One region of the Thioalkalivibrio sp. ALJ4 genome, then DNA from elsewhere that is predicted to be linked to it. Evidence: predicted binding sites of a transcription regulator. Region 1 holds the regulator's gene; each other region holds the start of a gene.
The links. Region 1 encodes sigma-54, which starts transcription at its own class of promoters, with help from an activator protein. Its sites were predicted from a motif close to TGGCANGNTNCNTGCTT; they were not measured.
Positions count from the first base shown of each region.

Region 2: the regulator sigma-54 is predicted to act here: its motif matches at 707-723, upstream of C936_RS0105750 (PEP-CTERM sorting domain-containing protein).
Region 3: the regulator sigma-54 is predicted to act here: its motif matches at 2,279-2,295, upstream of glnL (nitrogen regulation protein NR(II)).
Region 4: the regulator sigma-54 is predicted to act here: its motif matches at 1,566-1,582, upstream of pepA (flocculation-associated PEP-CTERM protein PepA).

Region 1 covers NZ_KB897917.1:972,224-977,747, forward strand. The annotation lists gene lptA (lipopolysaccharide transport periplasmic protein LptA) at 1-384, shown strand, start outside; gene lptB (LPS export ABC transporter ATP-binding protein) at 435-1,163, shown strand; gene C936_RS0104595 (RNA polymerase factor sigma-54) at 1,222-2,715, shown strand; gene hpf (ribosome hibernation-promoting factor, HPF/YfiA family) at 2,718-3,056, shown strand; gene C936_RS0104605 (PTS sugar transporter subunit IIA) at 3,061-3,531, shown strand; gene hprK (HPr(Ser) kinase/phosphatase) at 3,599-4,630, shown strand; gene rapZ (RNase adapter RapZ) at 4,631-5,515, shown strand; gene C936_RS0104620 (PTS sugar transporter subunit IIA) at 5,520-5,524, shown strand, end outside.
Region 2 covers NZ_KB897917.1:1,195,489-1,201,012, reverse strand. The annotation lists gene C936_RS0105755 (PEP-CTERM sorting domain-containing protein) at 1-507, shown strand, start outside; gene C936_RS0105750 (PEP-CTERM sorting domain-containing protein) at 839-1,471, shown strand; gene C936_RS0105745 (TAXI family TRAP transporter solute-binding subunit) at 1,707-2,708, shown strand; gene C936_RS0105740 (TRAP transporter permease) at 2,705-5,497, shown strand.
Region 3 covers NZ_KB897917.1:516,988-522,511, reverse strand. The annotation lists gene ntrC (nitrogen regulation protein NR(I)) at 1-1,170, opposite strand, end outside; gene glnL (nitrogen regulation protein NR(II)) at 1,170-2,267, opposite strand; gene C936_RS0102460 (DUF4124 domain-containing protein) at 2,444-3,097, opposite strand; gene C936_RS0102455 (hypothetical protein) at 3,132-3,968, opposite strand; gene C936_RS0102450 (DUF2782 domain-containing protein) at 3,968-4,366, opposite strand; gene C936_RS0102445 (TIGR00730 family Rossman fold protein) at 4,369-5,094, opposite strand; gene polA (DNA polymerase I) at 5,213-5,524, shown strand, end outside.
Region 4 covers NZ_KB897917.1:310,407-315,930, reverse strand. The annotation lists gene C936_RS0101570 (ThiF family adenylyltransferase) at 1-520, shown strand, start outside; gene pepA (flocculation-associated PEP-CTERM protein PepA) at 643-1,473, opposite strand; gene C936_RS0101560 (class I SAM-dependent methyltransferase) at 1,710-2,378, shown strand; gene prsT (XrtA/PEP-CTERM system TPR-repeat protein PrsT) at 2,469-5,249, opposite strand; gene prsR (PEP-CTERM-box response regulator transcription factor) at 5,284-5,524, opposite strand, start outside.

The sequences.
Region 1 (5,524 bases):
GACGACCGGCGGGGCGTAAGCACTTATACCGGTGATGTGGTGGTGATTCGCGGGGACATGACACTGGAGGCCGACAAGGTCTATGTGCGCAGCCGCGACCGACGCCCTTACGAGATGGAGGCCCACGGCGAGCCCGCGCGGCTGGAGTCCCCGGACCCGGAGACGGGCGAGATGCGCATCGCCACCGCGCTGCGCATCGACTACCTGCTGAACGAGGACCGGGTGATCCTGACCGACCAGGCGCATGTGATCACGGCAGCCGAGGAAGCGCGCGGCAAGCGCATCGTCTACGACCTGGAGACGGATGTGATCGAGGCCGAGCGTGGCGAGGCCGATGACGAGCGTGTACGTATCAGGATCCAGCCCCGCGAAGACGACGAATGAACGAGCTCGACACCAGCGCGCCCGCCGCGGCCGGTGGCGAATCTGCGCCGATGGCCGGCTATCTGACCGGCCGCGAGCTGACCAAGCGCTATGGCAAGCGTACGGTGCTGGATCGTGTCGACGTCGATCTGGCACCAGGGGAGGTCGTGGGCCTGCTGGGACCGAACGGCGCAGGCAAGACCACCTGTTTCTACAGCCTGGTCGGCCTGATCCGGCCCAATCGTGGCCGCATCACGCTGGGTGACCGGGACATCACCCGGGCCCCGATTCATTCGCGGGCCCGAGCCGGGCTGGGCTACCTGCCGCAGGAGGCCTCGATCTTCCGTCGGCTGAGTGTTTGGGACAACCTGCAGGCGGTGCTGGAGCTGCGCTCGGAGCTCGACCGCCACGAGCGACGCCGCATCGGCGATGCCCTGATCGAGGAGTTCCAGCTGGAGACCGTGCGCCACAGCCCTGGGATTGCCCTGTCCGGGGGCGAGCGTCGCCGCGCCGAGATCGCGCGGGCACTGGCCGGTGACCCGCGCTTTATCTGCCTGGACGAACCGTTTGCCGGCGTGGATCCGATTTCCGTGGGTGATATCCAGGCCGTGATTGGGCATCTGGCCCAGCGCGGGATCGGTGTGCTGATTTCCGACCACAACGTGCGCGAGACCCTCGGAATCTGCGACAGGGCCTATATTCTTAGTGAGGGCCGCATCCTGAGCGCCGGGACCCCGCAGGAGCTGCTGGACGACCCCCAGGTGCGCCGCGTGTATCTCGGAGAAAACTTTCGACTGTGAACATTGATCAGTGTTTCCTTAAGATGATCTTGATGGTCACCATGGACCTCAAACCGCGATGCTGAAACCCGGGCTCAATCTGCAGCTGGGGCAGACGCTGACGATGACCCCGCAGCTGCAACAGGCGATCCGTCTGCTGCAGCTTTCCACGCTGGAGTTGCAGGCGGAGATCCAGCAGGCGCTGGAAAGCAACCCCATGCTCGAGCAGGTGGAGGACGAGGGCGAGGAGGCCCCGCCCGAGCGCCCGGAGGAAGGGGGCGAACGGGTCGACGGGGATCGCATGCAGGCCGACACGGCTGGCGATGACGTGATCCCCGAGGAGTTGAGCACCGACAGTCGCTGGGACGACATCTACGAGCCCGCCCCGAGCCCACGCGGCCTGGACGACCGCGACCCGCTGGAGAATACCTCCGACGGCGAGGACGAGGGCCTGCAGGACCACCTGCTCTGGCAGCTGCATCTGAGCCACCTGACCCCACGAGACCAACGGATCGGGGCGGCGCTGATCGACGCGATCAGCCCGGACGGCTATCTGGACAGTGAACTCGAGGCGCTGGCGGAGATGATCAGCCAGGGCGAAGACGAGCCCGTGGGGGTCGACGAGGTCGAGGCGGTGCTGCACTGGATTCAGCAGTGCGACCCGCTGGGCGTCGGTGCGCGGGACCTGCGCGAGTGCCTGGAGATCCAGCTGCGCCATTTGGCGCCGGATGCCCCGGCGCGTGACGCGGCTCGAGCCATCCTGGAAAACGGCATGGAGAGCCTGGCCAAGCGGGACTACCGAGCCCTGCAGCGCCAGTCCGGCGTGCGCGACCCGGACGAGCTGGCGCGGGCGCTGGACCTGATCCGCACCCTGAATCCGCGGCCCGGTGCCCAGATCAGCGAGTCCACTTCGGAATACGTCGTGCCGGATGTCTATGTCCGCCATGACCGCGATGGCTGGCGCGTGGACTTGAACCCGGAGATTGCGCCGCGCATTCGCATCAACGATCTCTATGCGGGCATGGTGCGGCAGGTCTCCGATGCGCGTGATAGCGCGTTTATGCGCGATCAGTTGCAGGAGGCGCGCTGGTTCCTGAAGAGCCTGCACAGCCGGAACGACACCCTGCTGCGGGTCGCCCAGGCCATCGTCGTGCGCCAGCAGGGGTTTCTCGAGCATGGTGAGGTTGCCATGCAACCGCTGATCCTGCGCGATATCGCCGAGACCCTGGAGATGCACGAATCGACCATCTCGAGGGTGACTACACAGAAATACATGCACACCCCGCGTGGGGTATTCGAGTTCAAGTACTTCTTTTCCAGCCATGTTGGCACAGCCGATGGCGGCGAATGCTCGGCGACCGCGATCCGTGCCATGATTCGGGAATTGATTGGTGGCGAGACCCCGAACAAGCCACTGAGTGATGCAAAACTGGCCCAGATCCTGTCGGATCGGGGCATTAATGTGGCCCGACGCACCGTGGCCAAGTACCGCGAGGCTATGCACATACCGTCTTCCAGCGAACGCCGGCAGATGGCGAGTATGCCCAGTGGAACCAAGCAAAAAGGAGCCTGACCATGCAGATCAATCTGACCGGCCATCACGTCGATATCACCGACGCCCTGCGCGACTACGTGAACGAAAAGTTCGCGAAGCTGGAACGCCACTTCGACAAAGTGATCGACGTGCATGTGGTGCTGACCCACGAGAAAAACCAGAACCTGAACAACAAGGCGGAGGCCAATCTCCAGGTCAGCGGCAATCACATCCACGCCGAAGCCAGTCACGAGGATATGTATGCGGCGATTGATGGCCTGATCGACAAGGTGGATCGTCAGCTGATCAAGCACAAGGAAAAGGTCAAGGACCATCACCGCGCCGAGGGTGCCCAGCGCAACCGCGAACAGGCCCTTTAACGCAATGACCATTGCCGAGCTGATCACCCGCGCCCGTATCCGGCTGGAGCCCGAGTGTTCCAGCCAGAAACGGGCGCTCGAGACCCTGGCCGAGTTGCTGGCCGTCGGCGGCGAGGAGTCCGCCGGCCCGGCCAGCGGGGCCATCTTCGAGGCCCTGTCTGCCCGCGAGAAGCTTGGCTCCACCGGTCTGGGGCATGGCGTGGCCATCCCGCATGGGCGTCTGGCCGAGCTCGATGTCCCCCGGGTCGCGGTCCTGCGGCTGGACCAGGGGGTCGACTTCGACGCCATGGATCACGAACCCGTGGACATCCTGATCGCACTGCTGGTGCCCGAGGCGGCGACCAGCGCGCACCTGGACCTGCTGGCGCAGCTGGCGCGCGGTCTCTCGCAGCCCGACAATATCGCCTCGCTGCGCCGTGCCGGCGACGCGGACGCCCTGGAACGCGAACTGACCCGGGCCTTCGGCGACGCCTGAACATGGCTCTCCCGGCAGTGCTCCCCCGATTCCGACACCCCGCGCCAATGCTGCCGGAGATTCGTGCATGAACGAGGCACTGGGAGAGGGCGGCATCGCGCGCGACATCACCGTAGAGGTCCTGATCCAGGCGATGGGCAATCGCCTGGATCTGCGCTACGTACACGGCGAGCAGGTCGCACCGGATCGCAACCTGGTCGGCGGTGACGGCGACGACCTGCCCCTCGCCGGGCACCTCAACCTGATCCGGCCTAACCGTATCCAGGTGATCGGCGATTTCGAGGCGCGCTATATCGCGCGGCTGAGCGATGATCAGCGCGAGCAACTGATCCTGGAGATGGCCCGCACCGGGACGACCGCGGTGATCTTCGCCGAGGACACCTGCCCGTTCTCGGAGATGCCGGACGTCCCCGATGAGCAGCTGCCGCTGATCTTGTGCTCCTCGACCAGCAGCCACGAGATTATCTCCCTGCTGCGCTATTTCCTGCAGCAGCGGCTGGCCCATTTCGAGGTGCGCCATGGCGTGTTCATGGAGATCCTCGGCATTGGCGTGCTGATCAGCGGGGCCTCCAGCGTGGGCAAGAGCGAGGTGGCGCTCGAGCTGATCTCGCGCGGGCACCGGCTGATCGCCGACGACGCACCGGAGTTTGCCCGCATCGCCCCGGATATCGTGCGCGGACACTGCCCGGCCCTGTTGCAGGACCTGCTCGAGGTGCGCGGGCTGGGGGTGTTGAACGTCCGCGCCATGTACGGGGATTCGGCGATCAAGGGCGGCAAGTATCTGCGGCTGATTATCGACCTGCGCGACCACGGCGAGCCCTCGCCGGTGCCGGATGACCGCCTGAATGGCCGCCGCGGGGAGATCGGCATCCTCGGGCTGCGTATCCCGCTGATCAGCCTGCCGGTCGCGCCGGGGCGCAACATCGCGGTGATGATCGAGGCGGCGGTACGCAACCACATGTTGCACATGCAGGGCTATGTCGCCGGCGACGACCTGCGCGCACGTCAGCGCCGGCAGATGAGCGGCGAGCCCGAGGAGCCGCCGTACCACCGCGCGATCCCTGCAACCACCGTCCCCAACCCGGACCCGGAGGGCTGAATGCGACTCCTGCTGGTCAGTGGTCTGTCGGGCTCCGGCAAGACGGTCGCCCTGCATACGCTGGAGGACGCCGGCTATTTCTGTGTCGACAACCTGCCGCTGCCGCTGCTGCCCGGGCTGATCGAACAGGTCCGCAGTGGCGATTACGACGCGGACGAAGACCGGCATCTGGCGGTCGGGGTGGATGTCCGCAGCGGGCTGACGGCGCTCGAGGGCTTTGCCGACCTCCTGCGCGAGCTCCGGGGCAAGGGGATGCAGGTCGAGGTGATGTTTCTGCAGGCCTCCAGCGAGGTCCTGCTGCGCCGCTATCACCTGACGCGGCGCCGACACCCACTGGCGCGCGACGGCGTGCCACTGGTGGACGCGATCGAGCGCGAACGTGACTGGCTCGGCCATGTTGCGGCCGAGGCGGATCTGACCGTGGACACCTCCCGTCTGTCGATGCACGATCTCGCGCGCACCCTGCGCGACCGCGTCGGGCTGCTGGGCGAGGAGCGCCTGTCCCTGCTTTTTCAGTCATTCGGGTTCAAGCACGGGGCCCCTCTGGACTCCGACTTCGTGTTCGACGTGCGCTGTCTGCCCAACCCGCACTACGAGCGCGATCTGGCGCCATTGACTGGCCGCGATGCGGCTGTTTGCGAGTTTCTTGCGCGCCATGGCGAGGTCGAGGAGATGTATGACGGGATCCAGGGCTTTCTCGAACAGTGGGTCCCGCGGATCCGGCAGGATCACCGCAGCTATGTGACCGTTTCGATCGGGTGCACCGGCGGCCGTCACCGCTCGGTTTATCTTGTGGAGCGGCTGGCGGCTGCCTGGCGGGGGCGCGAACATGTTACTGTTAGCACCCGTCACCGCGAGCTATCCCTGCCCCTCGAATCGGAGTGAGTCCATGGG
Region 2 (5,524 bases), 220 kb from region 1:
GGGCATGCAAACGACCCTGTGGGAGGCGACCCATCCAACTGGATCGTCAACACGGCCGGTGGCACGGGCTTTTTCGGCATCAGTGACTGGCAGTTCGATGGCCGCTGGGAAGATCCGCCGAACAGCAACGGCGATCCGCTGGAGTTTGATCCGGCCGATCCGACCCTCAACCTGGTCACGCTGGACGGAACCTCCCAGGGCGGGACCTGGACACTGGATCCGAGCTTTGTCTACGGCGACCTGCTGTTCCTGTTCAAGGATGGCCGCGGCACCAATCTGACCGGGTTCCTGATGACTGGCTATAACGGCAGCTACCTCTCGCCATTCATTGACCCGCCGTTTGACTTCCCGGGTGCAAGCCCCAAAGACATCTCCCACGTGAGCATCTACTACCGTCCGAACGGGCAGGTACCGGAGCCCCACACACTGTTGCTACTGGGTCTGGGTCTGGGCTTGCTGGGTATCGCCGTCCGCCGCAAAGCACGCAGGGACACGATGGCGGCCTGATCACGTCCTGCTCGACTTGGCATGATGGCGCCCATGTGGCGCCATCATTTCGTTCATGCCTCCTGATCCACAGTGATTCGCTCGCCTCGACCGAACATGTCCGGTTCTTTTACATCTCGGCCGTAACCCACGACCGCCTCTCCACATCAAATCTCACAAGCGATTGTTTCATCGCCCGAATCCCCCATCTCGTCGAACATGGCACGAAGCGTGCTGCATTCCCGCCTTGTGAGTGATGGCACTTTCAGGCGATCCGCGCCCCAGCCGCATTCATGAGAAACCATGGAGGGACTTTCGTCCCATGGAGGTAAGCTCGATGTCATGCAAGCCATTGCTCTCGTTCCTGGCCGGAACGGTGTTCCTGTTGACCCTGTCGCTCTCCGGGGCCACCCAGGCCGCACTGCTCGATTGCACTGCCCTGTCCGGCAACGTCGGTGACAAGGTCACCAACAATCTCGGCTGTCAGATTTTGTCGCCACTGGATGGCGCAGCCACCGACTCCACCACCGGCGATCCCTCCAGCTGGCTTGTGAATACCGCGGGCGACACCGGATTCTTCGGAATCAGCGACTGGCTATTCGACGGCCGCTGGACCTCCCCCGGGTCGAACAGCTCGACCCTCGCCAGCTTTGATGGCAATCGCCACAGCGGGCAATGGAACCTCGATTCCGAATGGGACTATGGAGACCTGCTGTTCGTGTTCAGTCATGGCAGCGGCACCAACCTGGTCGGCTTCCTGATGACCGGGATCAATGGCGATTACAGCTCACCCTTCACCCAACCGCCCTTCAGCTATCCGGGTGTGGCCACACGCAACATCTCGCATATCAGCGTCTATTACCGTTCGGGCGCGGTCGGCACCGTCCCCGAACCGAAGACGATGCTGCTGATGGGACTGGGGCTCGGCCTGCTCGGGCTGATGCTTCGCCGGAACCGACGCCAGGGGCCCCGTTTTCCGGCCTAGGCGAACGCCCAACGGCCCGTCGCCGCGCCATCAAGGGCACGCCTGTCGGGCGTGTCCTTTACCCTGATTGAAGAGGGGCCTGCACAGGACCGCGGATGACCGAAGGCGAGGCGATCCCCATCGCCCCCGGCCCGCAGGCACAGTCGACCTGAACGCGAACGTGCTATTTGATCGGCGTCTCCCTAGAATCCTCGGCACTGCCGCGATTCGTTCCCGGCATGACCCCGGAGGGCGTATGAATCGATCCAGTGTGCCGAGGGCCGACCGGCGATGGCTGCAACGCCTGCTGCCAGTGCTCACCCTGGTCAGCCTGCTACTGGCCACCACCGCGCAGGCCGAATCGCGCTTCATCAATATCGGCACAGGCGGGGTCACCGGCGTGTATTACCCGGCGGGCCAGCACCTGTGCCGCCTGTTCAACACCCGTCGCGACGAGCACGGGATGCGCTGCACAGCGGAGAGCACCGGCGGCTCGGTCTTCAATCTCAACATGATCCGCTCGGGCGACATGGACTTCGGCGTCGCGCAGTCGGACCTGCAGTACCACGCCTATCGGGGCTCCGGGCGTTTCGAGGAATTCGGGCCCGCTCCCCATCTCCGGGCGGCGTTCAGCCTGCATGCCGAACCCCTCACCCTGGTGGTGCGCCCCGACGCAGACATCGAGGGGCTGGATGACCTGCCCGGCAAGCGCGTCAACATCGGCAACCCGGGCTCGGGCCAGCGCATCCTGATGGAAGAACTAATGGGGGCGCTGGGCTGGGACCAGGACACCTTTCGCCGGGTGAGTGAGCTGCCCTCGCGCGAGCAGGCCCAGGCGCTTTGCGACAACCGCATCGACGCCTTTGTATTTTCCGTCGGCCACCCCTCGGCCGCGATTCAGGAACCCATCGCGACCTGCAACGCCCGACTGGTGTCGATCGAGGGTTCAACCGTCGACCAACTGGTCGAGGACACCCCTTATTACCTGCGCGCGCTGATCCCCGCCGGCACCTACCCGGGCCAGGACGACGACATCCATACCTACGGTGTCGGCGCCACGCTGGTGACCTCGACCCGCACCTCGGAACGCGCGGTCTACGAGATCACCCGCGCGGTGTTCGAGAACTTCGAGACCTTTCGCGGCCTGCATCCGGCCTTTGGCCCGCTGGAGCGCGAGACGATGGTGGACGAAGGACTGTCGGCCCCCCTGCATCCGGGGGCCCAACGCTATTTCCGTGAAGCGGGGCTGATCGAATGAGCGATACCAGGGGGACCACCGGGGGGGCCACGGAACCGGCCGACAACGCGGCCGAGACTGCTCAGGAGCTGGAATCCGGCGCACGTCATCCGGGGCGCGGCACGCGCAGCCTGATCTGGCTGACGGCGGTGGCCTGGTCGCTGTTCCAGATCTGGATCGCCTCGCCCCTGGGCGACTGGCTGGATTTCTTTGTCGTCTCGGACACCGAGGCGCGCTCGATCCATCTGGCCTTTGCAGTCTTCCTGGCCTATCTGCTGTTTCCCGCGATCCGGCCGGGCACACGCCACGTGTCCTGGCCACGCGCCATTGGCGTGACCTATGCCCTGGGCGGGCTGGTCCTGATGGTGTTCGGGATCTGGCAATTGCTGGGCCTGGAGCGCCTGGCCGAGGTCTACGTGATCATCGGGCTGACCCTTCTGGTGGTCGCATTGCCGCTGCTGCGCGGCCATGACCCCATCCACCACATACCGCTGACCGACTGGATGTTCGCTGCAATCGCGGCCTTCAGTGCGCTGTATCTGTACCTGTTCCACGCCGAGCTGGCCGACCGTCCCGGGGCGCCCTCGGACGTCGACCTGATCGTCGCCGGGATCGGCCTGATCCTGCTGCTGGAGGCCACCCGGCGGGTACTGGGCCCGGCGCTGACGATCATTGCCGCGATCTTTTTGTTCTACACCTTCGCCGGCCCGATCATGCCGGACATCATTGCCCATCGCGGCGCCAGCTATCCGCGCGCGATGGCCCAGCAGTGGCTGTCCAACGAAGGCGTGTTCGGGATCGCGCTCGGCGTCTCGACCAGCTTCGTGTTCCTGTTCGTGCTGTTCGGCGCGCTACTGGAACGGGCCGGCGCCGGCGACTACTTCATTCGCGTGGCGTTCTCGCTGCTGGGGCACATGCGCGGTGGCCCGGCCAAGGCGGCGGTGATGGCGTCCGGGATGACCGGCGTGGTCTCGGGCTCGTCCATCGCCAATGTCGTCACCACCGGGACCTTCACCGTGCCCCTGATGAAGCGGGTCGGCTTCAGCCCGCACAAGGCCGGGGCCGTGGAGGTCGCCAGCTCGGTGAACGGGCAGCTGATGCCGCCGGTGATGGGTGCGGCCGCGTTCCTGATGGTCGAGTACGTCGGGATTCCCTATGTCGAGGTCCTCAAGCACGCGATCCTGCCGGCCCTGATCGCCTATATCGCGCTGATCTACATCGTGCACCTGGAGGCCTGCAAGAACGGCATGGAGGGCCTCAAGCGCGCTACCGTCACCACCTGGCGCGGCCGCCTGATCAGCTTCGGGATTACCGTCTCCAGCCTGATCATCCTCGCCGCCGCGGTGTACTGGGGGCTCGGCTGGATCAAGGACCTGGCCGGCGACGCCGCCGCCTGGATCATCGCCGCTTTGCTGTTTACCGCCTATATGGTGCTGCTGTGGATTGCCGCTCACGAGCCGGAGGCGGAGCCGCTGGATACCGAGCGTCCCCTGCCGCGCGTGCTGCCCACAGTGCTGGGCGGCCTGCACTACGTGCTGCCGCTGGTGGTGCTCGTCTGGGCCCTGGTCGTGGAGCGCCTGTCGCCGGGGCTTTCCGCCTTCTGGGCCGTGGCGTTCATGATCTTCATCGTGCTGACCCAGCGGCCGCTGGTGGCGCTGTTCCGGCGCCAGGGCCGGCTCGCCCAGGCGACCTGGGTCGGGGTGTGGGAGCTGTTCCAGGGCTTCGAGACCGGCGCGCGCAACATGATCGGCATCGGGGTGGCGACCGCGGCGGCCGGGATCATCGTCGGCACCGTCGCGATGACCGGGGTCGGACTGGTGCTGACCGACCTGGTCGACACCCTGTCCGGCGGCAACCTGCTGATGGTGCTTTTGCTGACCGCGCTGATCAGCCTGGTGCTGGGCCTGGGGCTGCCGACCACCGCTAACTACATCGTGGTCGCGACCCTGATGGCCCCGGTGATCGTGGAGCTGGGCGCGCAGAACGACATCCTGATCCCGCTGATCGCCGCGCATCTGTTCGTGTTCTATTTCGGCATCATGGCGGACGTGACGCCGCCCGTGGGGCTGGCCTCGTTCGCCGGGGCGGCCGTCGCCAAGGCAGACCCGATCCGCACCGGCATACAGGCCTTCGCCTACAGCCTGCGCACCATCGCGCTGCCGTTCTTCTTCATCTTCAACAGCCAGCTGCTGCTGATCGGCGTGGATAACGTGTTCCAGCTGCTGCTGGTCTTCCTCGGCTCGCTGGCGGGCATCCTCCTGTTCACTGCGGCGACCCAGGGCTGGTTCCTGGCCCGCAGCCGGCGCTGGGAATCGGCACTGCTGCTGGTCAGTGCGTTCGTGCTGCTGGCCCCGACCGTACTGATGGACCGCGTGGCGGAGCCCTACGAGCGTGTGCCGGCCGAACAGCTGTTCGAGGTCGTGGAGACCGTCCCGGATCGCGAATCGCTGCGGGTCGAGGCCACCGGCATCGACCTGGAGGGCCGCGAGATCACCCGCACCGTGATGTTCCCGCTGGGCGACCCGGGCCTGGAGCCGCGCGAGCGCCTGTCCGATGCCGGACTCGATGTCACCTTCGATACGGACACGGAAAAAGCGCGCATCCAGACGGTTGCTTTTGGCAGCCCGGCCGGCCGGGTAGGCTTGGAAGGTGGCTGGACGATCACCAGCGTGCTCGTGGATACGGACCGCCCGAGCCCCTACTGGTGGTACCTCCCGGGCATGCTGCCGGCGCTGCTGGTGGCCTGGAACCAGCGCCGTCGCGAACCGCCCGCCGGGCCGACCGCGACGGCACCGGCGCTCAGCGCCTGACGACCCACGCGACAGGAAGACGGCACC
Region 3 (5,524 bases), 460 kb from region 1:
CGGCGCATCCTGATGCAGCTCGGCCGGAAGGTCGTCCAGGTGCACCTCGCGTCCCGAGGCCATGACCGTCAGCCAGCGACAGGTGTTCTCCAGCTGGCGAACATTACCCGGCCAGGGCAGACGCTGCAGCTCGCGCACCACCTCCGGCCGCATGGTCTTCGCCTCGACCCCCAGTTCGCACGCCACCTCGGCCATGAAGTGCTGCACCAGCAGCGGGATGTCCTCCGGGCGCTCGCGCAACGACGGCACATGGATACGGATCACGTTCAGGCGATGGAACAGATCCTCGCGGAACAGCCCGGCGCGCACGCGCTCCTCGAGGTCCTGGTGAGTGGCGGCGATGATGCGCACATCCACCCGGATCGGGGTATGCCCACCGACGCGATAGAAGGTTCCGTCCGCCAGCACCCGCAGCAAACGCGTCTGCAGGTCGAACGGCATGTCGCCGATCTCGTCGAGGAACAGTGTGCCGCCATCGGCCTGCTCAAAGCGGCCCTTGCGGCTCTGGCTGGCGCCGGTAAAGGCGCCACGCTCATGGCCGAACAGCTCGCTCTCCAGCAGGTCTTTCGGGATCGCGGCGGTGTTCAACGCGATCAATGGCTGATCGGCCCGCGGGCTGTGCTGGTGCAGGGCCCTCGCGACCAGCTCCTTGCCAGTGCCGGACTCGCCGTTGATCAGTACGGTGATATTGCTGCGCGACAGACGCCCGATCGCGCGGAACATCTCCTGCATCGCCGGCGCCTCGCCGATGATGGGGGTGTCCTCGATCCTGGCGCCACCCTCGGCATTTTGCTGCGCAGTCGCCCGCGCCTCCAGCGCACGCTGAACAAGGGCCACGGCCTCGTCGACATCGAACGGCTTGGGCAGATACTCGAAAGCCCCGGTCTGGTAAGCGCCGACCGCGCTCTCGAGATCCGAAAACGCCGTCATGATGATGACCGGTGGCGGATCCGGGCGGGTCTGCATACGGGCGAGAAAATCGAGGCCGTTCAGCCCCGGCATGCGGATGTCGGCCACCACCGTATCCGGGGCCTCGTCAGTCTCCAGCGCAGCCCAGGCCGCGTCGGCCGTCTCGAACCCGCGCACATTGATACCGGCGCGCTGCAGGGCGCGATCCAGCACCCAGCGGATCGAGTCGTCGTCGTCAATGATCCAGACGATGGGGTCCATCAGTTGCCGGCCTCCTTGGCATTTTGGGGTTCGATCGGCAGCAGGATGTCGAACGAGGTGCTGCCCGGTCGCGAACGGCATTCAATGAGTCCGTTGTGCAACTGGATCAGGCTCTGGGCGATGGGCAGGCCCAGGCCGGTGCCCGCGGCGCGGCCGGTCACCATCGGGAAGAAGATGCGCTCGCGGATCTCCTCCGGGATGCCCGGGCCGTTGTCGCGCACGCTCAGGCGTGCCACCAGGCGGTGGCGGTGACCGGAAATGGTGTACTGGCGCAGTACGCGCGAGACCAGGGTGATCTCGCCGCCCTCGCTCAACGCCTGCACCGCGTTCTGCACCAGATTCAGGATGGCCTGCACCAGCATGTCGCGGTCGGCCTGCACATCCGGGATGCTCGGGTCGTAGTCGCCGCGGATCTTCAGACCCAGCGGCAGTTGCACACTGACCAGGCCGCGCACGTGCTCCAGCACCTCGTGGAGGTTTACGGCCTCGAGGCGGGGCAGGTTGTTCGGGCCCAGCATGCGATCCACCAGGCTGCGCAGCCGGTCCGCCTCGCGAATGATGATGCCGGTGTATTCCTTCAGCCCGTCGTCATCCAGCTCGCTGGCCAATAGTTGCGCCGCCCCGCGCAGGCCGCCCAGCGGGTTCTTGATCTCGTGGGCCAGCCCCCGGGTCACCGCACGCGTGATCGCCTGCTGCTTTTGCAGCTGTTCCTCGCGACTGATCCGTTCATGGCGATCAATGGCGTTAAGTTCAAACAAGAGTTGTGGCTCGCGGCCATCGTCACCGCGCAGAGGCGTGATGGTGATGTCCGCCAGGAAGGGCTCGGCGCGCAGTGGCTCCATCTGTCGGGCGCGCAGGGTAATCGGCTGATCGAGTGACAACACCGACCGCAGCCGATTGGACAGGCTGCGGTCGAGCCTGAGGCACTGCCCCAGTCCGTGGCCGACGATACGCTCGCGGCTAAGCCCCAGCAGGACCTCGGCCGCACTGTTCAGGCTGACCAGGCGCAGCTCGCCATCCGTCACCAGCACGGCAGTTGACAGGTCGTCCCACCAGGGCCATGGCGCTGGGGCGGGCTTGGCAACAGGATTGTTCATCAACGGGCCTCAAGCAGGAATCGCGCCAAACAGGGGCACAGCACAGGGTGGATCATCCGCGGGCAGGAAAGCGCCCAAGCACGGCGGCCGTGGCGGCAATCACCAAGCGCCGCCCCATTATAGTGCAAATACGGCACCATATTGGGGCAAAATGCGCACGGAGTTGGTGCGGCCGACTAGTTCTGCGGAATCTGCTGGACCTGGGGCTGGGGTGCGCGCGGGGCCTGGGGGGCCCGAGGGGCCTGCGGGGCGCCGCCCTGGGGGAATTGCTGCGGGCGCTGTTGTTGCTGCTGTTCGCGCGGGATCGCGATGCGCAGCACGTTGAACTGGATGGTGTCGCTGCTGGCGAGCTCCTGCCCGGCGTCGTCTTCTACTCGCGCCTGCAGGCTGTATTCGCCGCGGTTGAGCCCCTCGAAGGTGATACTGGAGCCGGTGCTGTCGCCAGCCTCCTCGCCGTTCAGCAGCCAGACGACGCGATGGCCGGCCTCGGTATCCAGGGCGGGCTCCAGCGCCACCTCGGCGGTGACATTGCCGTCATTGGCACGCACGCCGGCCCCGTCCTCCGGCTGCGTAATCGCGACGCGTTCGTAGCCACTGGCATCGGCCTCTTCTTGCTGAGGCCGCACCGGACGTTCAAGGATCTCGCGGGCACCCTCGAGCGGCACCCCGCGCATGGGCTCACGTACATCGACCGACTCGCTGGCGCTGCCCTCGGGAGGACGGTCGCCAAAGTGCACATTGCCCTGATCGTCAGTCCAGCGATAGACCTCGGCCTGGGTGAGCGCCGGCAGGCACATCGCGACTAGAAACAGCACCCAGACCTTGTTCATCGTCGATCTCCTTGGGCCGAAACCCCCGAGCCACCTACGCGGCACGTACCCACATGCCCTGCACACGGGCGGCGTGCCCCTGCAGCGCAACGAGCCGCTGGCGTTCGGCCTCGCCCGTCGCGCCGGATTCGCGACGACCGATCCAGTCGTCCAGTGCGGCCAGGCGCAGCAATGTCGGTGCGGCCCCGCGCTCGATCGCGGCCAACGGGCGTCTGGCATGGTAGCCCGCAAGCAACGCGCGGTAGGCATCGGCTCGAATCTCGCCGGCCTCGTCCACCGCAATCGCCAATGCGATGCGCGCGAGCTGCCAGAAAGCGGGCACCGGCGCCGGCGGCATCACCAGATCCGCGAGCCCGGCCCCTTCCGAATAGACCCGCACCGAGTGCCAGTAGCTCCCGGCCAGCGGCAGATCCTCGAAACGATAGAGGCTCTGGTGGTGGAGTTCGGCATCCAGCGTCTCCCGCTCGCCGGCCAACAGCGTCTGGCCCAGGGCATCGGCGCGTTCGCGCAATAGCTGCTGCAGCACCCCGCGGCGATAGCCCGTGGCCTCCGGCATCGCACTCGCCGGGTGCAGGGCCTGCCAGCTCGCGGCCCGCTCCCCCAGGGCGTTGAGGCTTCCGGGGCCCTCGGCCGACAGGGGTTCGCGCAATGCCTGACCTTGATCCAGGAAAAGAATCCGCGTCCCGTCGGCATCAGCGGTGGCCAGCGGGCTGATGCCTGCACCCTTCAGGGCCGCCTCGATACCGGAGGCGGCATCCGCCGACAGACGCAGGCACTGCACGGGCTGCCCCGCCAGCAAGGCCTCGCCCTCGCGAAACTCGATGCTCACCCCGCAGGCCTCGGCACAGGCCTGGCAGTCGTGTTCGTTCATTACCATTGGAAAATCACCCAGGACGGCGGTACGAAATCGGGTTCCAGCTCACGCTGACGGCGATCGAGCAGGCCGTCGCCGGTGCTGTCGATCAGGTAGTAGGAGGGACCGGCCGCGGGGATCACCTCCACCATCACCAGTTGCCCGCCCATGCGGTACTCGCGCCGGGTCTCCCCGTCGCGTTCGATGATCACAATGTCGGCCTCTTCCAGGCCCCGCTGCTCGCGCGCGCGTTCGTCGAGCACGGGCGGCGCGGGGTCGGCCTCGGCCTCGTCCGGCATCTCGGGCGGCGGCGGGGCATCGTCCCACTCGCGCTCCTGCTGGGCAATGGCCAGAGCCGGCGCGAGAAGCAGACCGACCAGGAGGGCGGCGGGATAATGGGTGCACTTAGCGGCCATGCTCACAGCTCCATCATGCGTTTCTTTTCTTCCGCGGAAGGCTCGAAGCTGCGCGCCTCGTAATGCTCGAAGATCACGTCCACCACGTCTTCCGGGGCATCCACCAACGAGTATAGCTTCAGGTCCTCGGCATCGATTGTGCCTTCGGACACAAGAGTGTCGTCGAACCAGTGCAGCAGCCCCTTCCAGAATTCGGAGCCGACCAGCACGATCGGGATGCGCCGGGTCTTGCCGGTCTGCACCAGCGTCAGAATCTCCGCCAGTTCGTCCAGCGTGCCAAAACCGCCCGGCAGGACCACATAGGCGGAGGCGTATTTCACGAACATCACCTTGCGCGAGAAGAAGTGGCGAAACCCAAGGCTGATGTCCTGATACGGGTTGGCGCTTTGCTCGTGGGGGAGCTGGATATTCAGGCCGATGCTGGGGGAGCGCCCGGCGAAGGCGCCCTTGTTGGCGGCCTCCATGATGCCCGGGCCGCCGCCACTCACCACCGCGAAGCCGGCATCCGACAGCTGGCGGGCGACTTCTTCGCCCAGTTGGTAATGCGGATGTCCGGGTGGAAAGCGCGCGGAGCCAAAGATGCTCACAGATGGCTTGATGTGCGCCAGGCGCTCGAAGCCCTCCACGAACTCCGCCATGATCTGGAAGATCTTCCAGCTTTCGCGGGTCAGAGCGGAGTCGTCAATCGGGCGCAGGCCGGGGTGTTCGGCGCGTTCGCGGTCGTTCATGCGGAGGGTTCCTCGTGTCGAAGGCCAAGCGTAACGGGCGCCCCGGGTCGGTACAAATGGTCGCGGCACAAAACGGGGCTGTAGAATGGCGCGCACCTTCCGCACGGATACCGCATTGATGTCACAAGCCCCCCTCGTTCTGGTCGACGGTTCGTCGTATCTGTTTCGGGCCTTCCATGCCCTGCCGCCGCTGACCGCACCGGATGGCGCCCCGACCGGGGCGATGATTGGTGTGGCGAACATGCTGCGCAAGCTGCGCGCGGACTACGGCCCGGAACACATGGCGGTGGTGTTCGACGCGAAGGGCAAGACCTTCCGCGACGACATCTACCCGGAATACAAGGCCACCCGCCCGCCGATGCCGGACGAGCTGGCCGCCCAGATCGAGCCGCTGCACGAACTCGTGCGGGCGATGGGCCTGCCACTTTTG
Region 4 (5,524 bases), 660 kb from region 1:
CCTCTACGTCGACGGGCTCGACTTTTTCGTGTTTCAGGTCCGCCGCGAGGTCTTCGCCGCTTGCGCGGAGCGGGGGATCCCGGCGATCACCGTGGCCCCGCTCGGCATGGGGGCCGCATTGCTCAATTTCCGCCCGGGTGGTCTGTCGTTCGATGACTACTTCGACCTGCGCGATGGATTGCCCGACGAGGAGCTGGCGCTGCGTTTCATGATGGGCCTGGCCCCGTCGATGATGCAGATGGGCTATCTGGCCGATCCTGCCGCCGTCGACCTGAGGGCGCAGCATGGCCCGTCCACCGTGATGGCCTGCGAGCTGTGCGCCGGGGTCATGGGTACCGAGGCCCTGAAGATCCTGCTGGGACGTGGCCGTGTCGTCTGGGCCCCGCGCGGCGTTCACTTCGATGCCTATCGCCAGCGCCTCGCCCGCACCTGGCGCCCCGGTGGCAACCGCAATCCCCTGCAGCGCCTGCTGCTGGCGATCGGACGACGTCGACTCGCACGTCTCCGGGCCCAGGTCTGAACAGCAGCCATCCAGCCTCGCGTTTCGTATGTTCGGACATAAAAAAACCCCTCGTCCGAAGACGAGGGGCCGGGAGAGGCTTTCCACCCAGGGGGGAGCAGAAGGCCCAACCACAAGGGCTGCTAGGCAGCCAGGCCAGTCTCGCGGCGGCGGCGTCGCGTGGCGACGAAGCCGAGCATTACCAGCCCGGTTCCCAGCAGAAGCAGCATGCCCGGCTCGGGTACCCCGAACCACCGGGCGTCGGCCGAGCCGACCACATCAAAGGTAGTGCGCTGATCGACTTCCTCGAAACCCTCGATAAAGTCGAACTGACCCGATACTCGGACATTCATGTAGAACGGGTCCGGACTGGTGAAGAATTGCTTGCCTTCATCCGTCAGCATCCACTCGTTGAAGATGAGCGCGAAGCTGCCGATATCGTCCGAGCCGGGTTCAAAGCGACCCGCGCCCCGCTCGAAGATGTCGGACCAGCCTACGAGGATGTCATCACCCGTGCCGCCAAGGGCCACACCGTCGGCCGCATCGCCCGAGTTAAACCCGAAGGTGGTATCCAGATTCGGATCCAGGTAGAGCGCGATCGAGCCGGTGGTGCCGGTGAACTCGCCCGAACCCGCGTCGAAAGTCCCGGAGGACTCGAACACGGCATACAGGCCATAGAACAGATCACCGTCGTCCCCGCCGGCGCCCAGACGATTGCTGACGCCTGTACCCCCAAGGAAGTACTGACCTACGTTCCAGTAGGCCGCCGCGTCGAAGGAACCGTCGGTATCGAGGGTCAGCAGCTCCTCATACCCGCCGGTAATACGGTCAACCTGACGTTCGCCGACCGCGATCGTCGAGAGATCGAGCTGCGAATCATCAATCGTGAAGACGCCGGCATGTGCGGTGCTCGCAAGCCCCAGACTGGCCACTGCCAGTACCGCCCCCAGCGCTGTTTGCTTGAACCTTTCCATGTTGTAATCCTCCACCAGTTAGCATCAATTTGTTTGGGTTAACGCTTACTTCCACTTCAATTTGCTAGTCGTCCTGTCTTGCGAGTGAAGTAAAGCAGGCTGCGTGCCAAAAGTGTTAACTATCGGATTTTCAAGGCGTTTGTTTTGTTTTTCCTTGGTCCTGGAAAAGGCCTTTGTAAAAAAAACGGACGGCGGAGTTGGGGGCTCGGCCGTTCTTTCCGTGAAGGAGATGTCACATGTCCAAGCGTGCCAAGACCCGCGACGAGATTGCCGAGGCCTACAAGTCGCCACCCTGGTGGTACGACGCGCGGGGGTTTTTCATCCTGACCTTTGCCTACAACAGCACCCTGGGCGCCCAGATCCGTTTTTTTGGCCGCAACATGGGGGCCCGGCATCTGGAGATCGGCTGCGGTACGGGGACGTTGCTGGAGATGGCGATCAAGTGGCGGCGCCGGCGCAAACTGCCGGAGAGCGAAATCGTTGGCGTGGATTACGCCGAATCCATGCTGGCGGGCGCGCGCCACCGCTTCGCAAAGGACGAGCACGTGACTGTCAAACACGCCGACGCCGCGGAGCTGCCGTTCGCCGACGGCGAGTTCGATACGGCCAACATCGCCAACTCGGTACACTGCTTTCCGGATGTGGACGGCGCCATCCACGAGGCCTTTCGGGTGCTCAAGCCGGGGGGCACCCTGGCCGCGAACGTCCTGCTGTATCCGCGCACGCCGCAGCCACTCAAATTGATTGCCGAACGCATCAACCGCTGGGGCATGCGCAAAGGCATCCTGCATACCCCGTACGAGGCCCGCGATATCCTGAGTCGCTTCACCAGCGCCGGGTTCCAGGTGGTCGACTCCTCGATCTCGGGCAATTGCTACAACCTGCTGTTGAAGAAATCGCAGTAGTCCTGGCGCCAGTTTCGACGCTGGCCGGAAAAGCTGAAGCCCACGCGGACGTGGGCTTCAGCTCGGCGCGTCTTTCTCGCTTTTCCGGGTTTACAGCGACTCGTGCAGCGACTGCGCCCGTTCGCGTTCCGGGAAGTCTTCGTGGGCCTCCAGTAGCTCCGTCAGCAGGTCGCGCGCCTGTTCGGTTTCGCCGCTGGCCTGGTAGGCCTGCGCCAGATGGAACCCGATATCCGGTGCCTGCGGGCTCATCCGGTAGGCCCGCTGCAGGGTCTCCAGCGCGTTCTCGGTGTCGCCGCCCTCCAGCAAGACCACGCCCAGGGTGTCGAGAATCGCGGGCTGATCCGGGGCCAGTTCGACAGCCCGCTGGGCATACTCGCGGGCGCGGGGGTTGTCGGTCTCGCGGGCCAGCCATGCCGCATTGTTCAGCGCGATGACATCGTTGGGCCGCTGTTCCAGCACGGTTTCGTAGGTTTCCAGGGCTTCGGCCTCGTGGCCGGCGTTGATCTGCGCCGAGCCGAGCAGGTGGCGCGAGGCGAGATCATCGGGGTGGTCCTGCAGCCAGCCCTGCAGCGTCTCCAGGGCCGCGTCGGAATGGCCGGCCCGCTGCTGAACCTGGTATTTCTCCACCAGCCAGTCGCGTCGGGACTCACGCTCAAGGGCGCGTTCGTAGCCCTCGATTGCCTTGTCGAGCTCGCCGGCTTGTGCGTCGAACCAGGCCTGTTGCGCGATCACCTGCGCCGCCTCCGGGGCCCGCTCCGCAACGGGCTCGAAGACCTGACGCGCCTCGTCGACCTCGCCGGCCAGACTCAGGTGGCGGGTCAGCACCATGCGCGCGCTCATGTGGCTGGAGTCGATCGACAGCGTCTCGCGCAGGGCCGTGACGGCCTGCTCGGTCTCGCCCAGCGCGGCGAGATTGCGCGCCTGCCGGAAGCGCAGCTCCGCGGCATCCGGCCGCAGTACGGCCAGGTGCCCAAGCGTCTGTGCCGCGCCCGCGAAGTCCCCCTCGCGCTCCTGCAGATCGACCAGCAGGCCCAGCACTCGGGTGTCGTTGGGGTGATGTTCGCGGGCTTTTTCCAGGGTCGATCGGGCGGCGGCGTGATCCTCCTGCTGGTTCTGGGCGCGTGCCAGCATCAGGTAGGGCTCGATCCGATCTCGGTGCGCCTCGATTGCGTCCTGCAGCCAGCGCTTGCCGGCCTCCATCTCGCCCTGCTGGAAATGCAGTGTCGCCAGCCGAATCGCCGAGGTGGGATGCCCGGGGTCGCGTTCCTGCAGGTCCTCGAGGATCTCGCGGGCCGTCTCCAGGTTGCCCTGGCGGACCTCGAGCGAGCTCAGGTTCAGGGCCAGGGTGCTGTTGTCCGGATGGAGCGACAGTCCTTCCTGATAGATCAGGCGGGCCTCGTGGGTTTCGCCCATCCCCAGCAGGGCGGCGCCCATCAGGTTGAAGCCCTGCGGGTTTTCCGGGTCCTTGTCGCGCAGACGCTGGGTGGCTTCCAGGGCCTGCTCGTACTGCCCATCCCGGATATGCGCCAGGGCCACCGAGTAGTCGGCCAGGCGTACATCCGCGCTTTCGCTGGCGACTCGGTGCAGCAGCGCCATGCCTTGCTCGTGGTCGCCGTGCCGCACCAGGGCAATCCCCAGCATCTCCTGCAGTTCCGGGCGGTCCGCGCGGTTGGCCAGGGCCTCGCGCAGGACCTCGATCCCGCTTTCAGTGTCGCCCTCGCCGATATAGAGCGCGGCCAGCTGATCGCCCAGGGCTTCGATCAGGTCGGGCCGCTCGCTCAGTGCCTCGGCCAGGATCCGTCGCGCATCCTGGGTGCGGCCCTGTTCAATGCGCAGCTGGGCCAGCAGCCGATAGCTCATCGCGTTGGCCGGGCCCAGCGCATGGTGGCGCTCCAGCAGGCGTTCCGCCTGGGACCAGTTGCCTTCTTCCAGCTGGATGGCCGCCAGATAGGGCATCGCGAGGCGGTAGTTGGCCGAGGCCGCCAGCGCCTCTTCCAGGTGGGGGCGAGCCTGCAGGGGTTCGCCCGTCTCGAACTCGATCAGCCCCATCAGGAAGTGGCCGCCGGCGTGGTTGGGTGCGCCATCCTTGAGGAATTTGCCATCGGCCCGGGCCTCGTCGAACTGCCCCAGTTCGACGTGCATCAGCCCGCGCTTCAGGCGTTCGGCGATCGCATCCGGGCGCAACTCGACGGCGCGGCTAAAGGCCTTGAGTGCAGCCTCGGGGTCGCCCTGCACCCGTTCCAGGTCTCCCTTGAGGGACCAGGCAGGCGAAAATTCGGCGTCCGTTTCCAGGGCCGCATCGGTCATCTTCATGGCCTGCTCGGCGTCGCCATCGGACATCGCCTTGTAGGCGCGCGCCAGATGAATCTCGACCAGATCGTCATGCGCCTCGCGGGCGGCCTCAAGATAATCCGATCCGGCAGTGGCGTCTCCCGCCTGATAGGCCGCCAGCGACCGATAGGCCAGCAGGCGCGCGGCATCCTCGCCTTCCAGGCCATCGGCCTCGGGGATCTCGGTGATTGCCCCACTGCCACCCAGCATGAACAGCAGCCGCGCCAGGGGCAGGGCGTACTCGTTGGGGTCCGCGCCCGTCTCCAGGGCTCGTTGCAGGTGGCGCACGGCCGGTTCCGGCTGCTGGTCGCGCAGATAGGCGAGGCCCAGGCGGCCGCGCACCTCGGGGTCCGGATTGCGCTGCAGCACGTTGCGATACTCGATGGTGGCCGCGGCATATTCGCCTGCCTCCATGTGGCGCTCGGCGCGTTCGCGGTGCTCGGCCTCGGTCGGGGTGCCCAGCGCGTCGCAACCGACCAGGGTCAGCGCCATCAGCAACGGGGCCAGGCGCGGGAGGGTGCGGCGGGGCGCGCCCACCACACGGGATACAGAACGGGGAGTCTTCATGGCGGGTTTACCTCAGGCCAAATTTGTCGAGCAGGCTGTAGAGCGTCGGCCGTGTGATTCCGAGCTGGTCGGCGGCCTGGGCAATGTTGTTCTTGCTGCGGGCCATCGCCTTCAGGATGGCCTCGTGTTCTGCGCTGTCGCGGATATCGCGTAGTCGTACCGCCGGGGCCTCGCCCTCGGGCGGCTCCAGGCCCAGGTCCTTTGCGGTAATCAACTGGCTGTCGGCCATGATCACGGCGCGGCGGATC